3 regions of the Streptomyces sp. NPDC127117 genome follow, and region 1 is predicted to be linked to each of the others. Evidence: riboswitches for the same ligand, from Rfam matches in the RefSeq annotation. Region 1 holds a riboswitch; each other region holds the start of a gene.

What was found. A riboswitch is a leader RNA that binds a small molecule or an ion and turns the genes downstream of it on or off. The one in region 1 is predicted to bind thiamine pyrophosphate.
Region 2: another riboswitch for thiamine pyrophosphate. It lies ahead of thiC (phosphomethylpyrimidine synthase ThiC); the one in region 1 lies ahead of ACFVH0_RS12115 (thiamine ABC transporter substrate binding subunit).
Region 3: another riboswitch for thiamine pyrophosphate. It lies ahead of thiO (glycine oxidase ThiO); the one in region 1 lies ahead of ACFVH0_RS12115 (thiamine ABC transporter substrate binding subunit).

The regions. Positions count from the first base shown of each region.
Region 1 is NZ_JBHXTM010000010.1:145,192-147,452, forward strand. It holds gene rlmN (23S rRNA (adenine(2503)-C(2))-methyltransferase RlmN) at 1-999, shown strand, start outside; TPP riboswitch at 1,041-1,157, shown strand; gene ACFVH0_RS12115 (thiamine ABC transporter substrate binding subunit) at 1,231-2,261, shown strand, end outside.
Region 2 is NZ_JBHXTM010000042.1:23,209-25,469, forward strand. It holds gene ACFVH0_RS29650 (YibE/F family protein) at 1-853, opposite strand, end outside; TPP riboswitch at 924-1,057, shown strand; gene thiC (phosphomethylpyrimidine synthase ThiC) at 1,050-2,261, shown strand, end outside.
Region 3 is NZ_JBHXTM010000043.1:32,135-34,395, forward strand. It holds gene thiO (glycine oxidase ThiO) at 1-1,027, opposite strand, end outside; TPP riboswitch at 1,025-1,137, opposite strand; gene ACFVH0_RS30050 (hypothetical protein) at 1,189-1,533, shown strand; gene ACFVH0_RS30055 (NAD(P)/FAD-dependent oxidoreductase) at 1,562-2,261, shown strand, end outside.

The sequences.
Region 1 (2,261 bases):
ATCGGCGAGAAGCCGTTCCGCGCCCAGCAGCTCTCGCAGCACTACTTCGCGCGGTACGCGCACGACCCGGCGGAATGGACCAACATCCCGGCCGGATCGCGGACCAAGCTCGCCGAGGCGATGTTCCCCGACCTGATGTCGGTGGTCCGCCACATCAGCTGCGACGACGACACCACCCGCAAGACCCTGTGGAAGCTGCACGACGGGACGCTCGTCGAGTCCGTCCTGATGCGCTACCCGGAGCGGGTCACGATGTGCATCTCCTCGCAGGCCGGCTGCGGGATGAACTGCCCGTTCTGTGCCACGGGACAGGCCGGTCTCGACCGCAACCTGTCGACCGCCGAGATCGTCCACCAGATCGTGGACGGCATGCGGGCGCTGCGCGACGGCGAGGTCCCCGGCGGTCCGGCGCGGCTCTCCAACATCGTCTTCATGGGCATGGGCGAGCCGCTCGCCAACTACAACCGGGTGGTCGGCGCGATCCGCCGGCTGACCGACCCGGAGCCGGACGGGCTGGGGCTCTCGCAGCGCGGGATCACCGTCTCCACCGTGGGTCTGGTTCCCGCGATGCTCCGCTTCGCGGACGAGGGCTTCAAGTGCCGCCTCGCCGTCTCGCTGCACGCGCCGGACGACGAGCTGCGCGACACCCTCGTACCCGTGAACACCCGCTGGAAGGTCGGCGAGGTGCTGGACGCCGCGTGGGAGTACGCGGAGAAGTCCGGCCGCCGCATCTCCATCGAGTACGCGCTCATCCGCGACATCAACGACCAGGCGTGGCGCGGTGACCGGCTCGGCCGGCTTCTCAAGGGCAAGCGGGTGCACGTCAACCTGATTCCGCTGAACCCCACGCCCGGTTCCAAGTGGACCGCCTCGCGGCCCGAGGACGAGAAGGCGTTCGTCGAGGCGATCGCCGCCCACGGGGTGCCGGTCACCGTGCGGGACACCCGCGGCCAGGAGATCGACGGGGCCTGCGGGCAGCTGGCGGCAGCCGAGCGCTGAGGCGGAAACGGCCCGTGTAATCTGGGCCCGAAATCAACTTCATATTCCGACAGGGGAGCGCCACAGCGCTGAGAGTGCGGCACCGAGGACAGGTCGGCCGCAGACCCTCTGAACCTCGCCCGGGTCATTCCGGGTAGGAAGTTCGGTCATCAACTCATGCTGTTGCGCCCTGCCCGCTTCCCGCGGGCAGGGCCGCGTCTCTTCCTGGCCAAAACCCAGGAGGAATCCACAATGACCACCACGCGCAGGACCAGGCAGCTCGCGGCTTCGGCCGTCGCCGCCGCGCTCGGCGTCACCGCACTCGCCGGCTGCGGGAGCTCCGACGACTCCGCCGCCGGTTCCGGCGGCACGAAGGGCTCGGGCTCCAAGACCGTGACCCTCGTCAGCCACGACTCCTTCAACGCCTCCAAGGACGTACTGAAGGAGTTCACCGAGGAGACCGGATACACCGTCAAGGTGCTGAAGAGCGGCGACGCGGGTGTCGCGCTCAACCAGGAGATCCTCACCAAGGGCTCCCCGCGCGGCGACGTGTTCTTCGGTGTCGACAACACCCTGCTCTCCCGCGCCCTCGACAGCGGGCTGTTCACGCCGTACCGGGCGAAGGGCATCGACCGGGTCGCGGCGGACACCCTGCTCGACGCCGACAAGCACCGGGTCACCCCGGTCGACACCGGCGACATCTGCGTCAACTACGACAAGAATTACTTCGCGGACAAGAAGCTCGCGCCGCCGCAGTCCTTCGACGACCTGGCGAAGCCCGCGTACAAGGACCTGCTCGTCACCGAGAACGCGGGGACCTCGTCGCCCGGCCTCGGCTTCCTCCTCGGCACCGTCGCCACCTACGGCGAGAAGGGCTACCAGGACTACTGGAAGAAGCTGGAGCGCAACGGCGTCAAGGTCGTCGACGGCTGGGAGCAGGCGTACAACGAGGAGTTCTCCGGCTCGGCCGGCGGGAAGAAGGCCAAGGCGGAGCGGCCGCTCGTCGTCTCGTACGCCTCCAGCCCGCCCGTCGAGGTGCTGTACGCGAAGCCGCAGCCGGCGAAGGCGCCGACCGGTGTCGCCACCGGGACCTGCTTCCGGCAGATCGAGTTCGCCGGACTGCTGAAGGGTGCGAGGAACGAGGCGGGCGGCAAGGCCCTGCTGGACTTCCTGATCAGCAAGAAGTTCCAGGAGGACATGCCGCTCAACATGTTCGTCAACCCGGTCACCAAGGACGCGGCGCTGCCGGAGCTCTTCACGAAGTTCGGCGCGACGGTGGACAG
Region 2 (2,261 bases), on a different contig from region 1:
ACAGGCCATGGATGAGGCCGGTGTTGTCGTCGGTGTTGCCGGTCAGGCTCGCCCAGCCGATGAAGAGCGATCCGAGCAGTCCGATCAGCAGCAGTGAGATCAGTGTGCCGATCACCGCGACCGAGGTGCGGGCGGTCGGGCCGTGGCACATGTAGAGCGCGATCAGCATGATCGCACTGGCCCCGACCACGGCGACCACCAGCGGGTTCGAGCCCTGGAGAATGGCCGGGAGGATGAACAGGGTGAGCACGGCGAACGAGACCGCGAGCGCGACGAGTGCCATGACTCCGCGCATGCGGCCCACCGCGACCACGACCAGGGCGAAGATCCCGGCCAGCAGGGCCATCGGGAACTTCCGGTTCACATCCGTCACCGAGTACTGCAGATCACGAGGCGCGTCGGGGGCGTACGCCACGACCACGCCCTGACCGTCGCGCAGCTGACGCGGTGCGTCGGGCTGGACGATCTCGGTGAAGGTCCGGCCCTTGTCGTGACCGGTCGACACCTCGATCGTGGCCTTCTTGCACAGCCCCCTCGTGCTTCCCGAGGGCGGTGTGGCTGCCCCGTCCATGGGCGTCTGGACCGCGTTCACCTCCTTGCAGTCCACCATGTCGATGTTCACCACCTTTCCCTGCTGGGTCTGCCGGTCGAATCCGACGCCGGTCCGTTCGTGCGGCGGCGTACCACCCGGCCAGAGCGCCACCAGACCGACGAGGACGGCGGTGGCGAACGGGACCAGTACGGCCGCGATGACCTTGCGCAGATGCTTGGAGACGGGTGCGGCAGGGCCATGGCTGTGCGAGTGACCGTGCTGATGGCCCTGCGGTTCGTGGTCGATCTGGGTGGACGTCACCGGCCGATCATCGCAAGAAGAGACGGGCCCACTGTTCACCGAGCGGGACGGGGCGCTAGCGTGGAGGAACCTTTGCACACGCGGGAGCTCGGAGCACCGGGCTGAGAGGGCGCTGATCTCCGTACGTCCGTACGGGACAGGCTGCGCCGACCGCCGAACCTGTTACCGGGTAATGCCGGCGTAGGGAGTAGGTCTCATGACCACATCGGACGCACGCACGCCTGCCTCGAACCAGAGCGACGAGGCCGGGAAGTCCATCGGCTGGCACAAGGGGTACGTCCGGGGCTCGCGCCCGGACCTCCAGGTGCCGGTCCGTCAGGTGCACCTCACCAACGGCAAGGACGTGACGCTGTACGACACGTCGGGTCCGTACACCGATCCCACCGTAGAGACCGATGTCCGTCGCGGGCTCGCACCGCTGCGGGAGAACTGGATCATCGCCCGCGGCGACACCGAGGAGTACCCGGGCCGCCCCGCCCGCCCCGAGGACGACGGGCTCAAGCACACCTCGCCGCGTGGCGGACTGCGCAACCTCGACGCGGTGTTCCCCGGCCGCCCGCGGCTGCCGCGCCGCAGCCGGGACGGGCAGCCGGTGACCCAACTCGCGTACGCCCGCCGGGGCGAGATCACCCCGGAGATGGAGTACGTGGCCATCCGGGAGAACGTCGGGCCCGAGGTGGTGCGCGAGGAGATCGCGGCCGGCCGGGCCGTGCTGCCTGCCAACGTCAACCACCCGGAGATCGAGCCGATGATCATCGGCAAGCGGTTCCTGGTGAAGGTCAATGCCAACATCGGCAACTCCGCGGTGACGTCCTCCATTGAGGAGGAGGTGGAAAAAATGACGTGGGCGACGCGTTGGGGCGCCGACACCGTCATGGATCTGTCCACCGGCCGCAACATTCACACCACCCGTGAGTGGGTTCTGCGCAATTCCCCCGTGCCGATCGGCACCGTCCCGCTCTACCAGGCCCTGGAGAAGGTCGACGGCCGGGCGGAGGAACTGACCTGGGAGATCTACAAGGACACGGTCATCGAACAGGCCGAGCAGGGCGTCGACTACATGACGGTCCACGCCGGCGTGCGCCTGCCGTACGTACCGCTGACTGCCCGCCGCAAGACCGGAATCGTCTCGCGCGGCGGTTCGATCATGGCGGCTTGGTGCCTCGCGCACCACAAGGAGTCGTTCCTGTACGAGCACTTCGAGGAGCTCTGCGAGATCCTCGCGGCCTACGACGTGACGTACTCACTGGGCGACGGGCTGCGTCCCGGCTCGATCGCCGACGCCAATGACGAGGCGCAGTTCGCCGAACTGCGCACGCTCGGCGAGCTGAACGCGGTCGCCAAGCGGTTCGGCGTGCAGACCATGATCGAGGGCCCGGGCCATGTCCCGATGCACAAGATCAAGGAG
Region 3 (2,261 bases), on a different contig from region 1:
TGGCGAGGTGGAGGCCGGGCAGGGCGGTGGGGCCGAGCAGCGGGGCGTTGTCGGGGGAGGCGGGGCGCAGGCCGGCCAGGGTCTCGGTGAGCGGCAGCTCGGTGATGCCGGGGACCAGCTCGTGGGCGTCCCGCAGCAGCTCGTAGACGCCGCCCGCGGTGACCGTGGTGTCCCAGCCCATCTCCTCGCTGGTGGCGCCGACGACCAGCTCGCCGTTCTCGCGCGGTACGAGATAGAGGTGGCCGCCCCGGACCACGGCCCGGACCGTCCGGCTCAGGAACGGCGCGTACCCGGCTGGCACGGTCAGCCGCACCACCTGGCCCTTCACCGGCCGGACCGGTGGCACCACCTCGTCCGGCAGCCCGGCCAGCCGCCCGCTGAGGCTCCCCGCGGCGAGCACGACCTGGTCGGCCGCCAGCTCCGTACCCCCGGCGAGCACCGCCCCGACGGCCCGGCCGCCCTTCACGCTCAGACGCTCCACCCAGCCGCGGTGGAAGACCACCCCGGCCCGCTCGCAGGCGGTCAGCAGGGCGGCGGCCAGCCGGCGGGGATCGATCTGGTGGTCGCCGTCGACCCGCAGACCACCCCGGACGCCCGGCGCGAGCATCGGTTCCAGCCGACGGCACTCGCGGCCGGTGAGCCACTGCGAATCCAGCCCCGAACGCTGCTGGAGGGCGTGCAGATCCCGCAGATGGGCACGGTCGTCGGAGTCCAGCGCGACGGCCAGGGTGCCGCAGGCGCGGAAGCCGGTCTCCCGGCCGCTCGCCGCCTCCAGCTCGGCCACGAAGGCCGGATAGCGGGCCGCCGAGGCGACGTTGAGACCCAGCAGCAGTTGTTCGCCGTAGTGGAGTTCGGTGACGGCGGCCAGCATGCCGGCCGCCACCCGGGCGGCACCGCCGCCCGGTTCGGGGTCGGCGACCGCCGTGCGCAGTCCGCGTTGCGCGGCCCGCCAGGCCGTCACCAGGCCGATGATCCCGCCCCCGATGACGAGGACATCGGATCCGTTTCCGTTCGTGGAAGAACGCATGGGCTTCCAGCCCCTCCCTTCGCCGGCATGACCCGGATCAGGTTCGTACGGTCGGAGGCCGCCCAGCCTCCCTCTCAGCCCGGTGCGTCCGGGCTCCCGCGAGTGTCTTACGTTGGCCACCCTAAACCCCGTCCCACCGGACCAGTAAGGGAGCTGTCACCGTGGCCCGTTCGCTCGACGGGATCGTCCTCGCCCCGGTCGCCGACCAGGCGCCCGGCCAGGTCGGAACCCGTACCCGCTTCGCGTACCACGAGGAGGACGGCCGGATCTGGGCCGATTACGCGGGCGGTGACGTGGTCCGGGGCCACCTCGTCGGCACCCGGGACGGCGACACCCTCGACTTCCGGTACGTGCAGCTGAAACAGGACGGAACGACCTCCTGCGGCCACTGTGTCTCCACCGTCGTCGACCTCCCGGACGGCCGGATCCGGCTGGACGAGCGGTGGGAGTGGGAGTCGCAGGAGGGCAGCGGGACGAGCACGGTCGAAGAACCGGCCCTTTCTTGACGATAAGTCAGGTGCTTATGGTGTACGGGTGAGCGATCAGCAGCAGTCAGAGCAGCCAAACCGGCGGGCGGGACGCCGCGTCGTCATCGTCGGGGCGGGCATGGCCGGGGTGCAGACCGCGGTGGCCCTGCGGGAGCAGGGCTTCACCGGCCCCGTCACCCTGATCGGCGCCGAACCGCACCAGCCCTACGACCGGCCCCCGCTGTCCAAGGCGGTGCTGCTCGGCAAGGCCGAGGACTCCGCCTTCGACATCGACTTCGAGGCGCTGGAGATCGATCTGCGCCTGGGGCGTGAGGTCACCGGCGTCCGGCCGGACGCGCACGAACTGGACACCCCGGAAGGGCCCGTCCGCTACGACGCCCTGGTGATCGCGACCGGCGCCGAACCGGTCGTCCTGCCCGGCACCGAGGGCGTTCCCGGCGTCCATCTGCTGCGCACCCTCGACGACGCGGCACGGCTGCGGCCGGTCCTCGACCAGCAGCACGGCGTCGTGGTCGTCGGCGCGGGCTGGATCGGCGCCGAGTTCGCCACCGCAGCCCGCGCCGCCGGCTGCGCGGTCACCGTCGTCGAGGCCGCCGAACGGCCCCTGGCGGGCGCGATGCCCGCGGAGGTCGCCGCCCCGATGGCCGCCTGGTACGCGGAGATCGGTGCCGAACTCCTCACCGGGGCCCGGGTCGACCGCATCGAGCCGGGCCGGGTGGTCCTCGCCGACGGGCGTACCGTCCCGG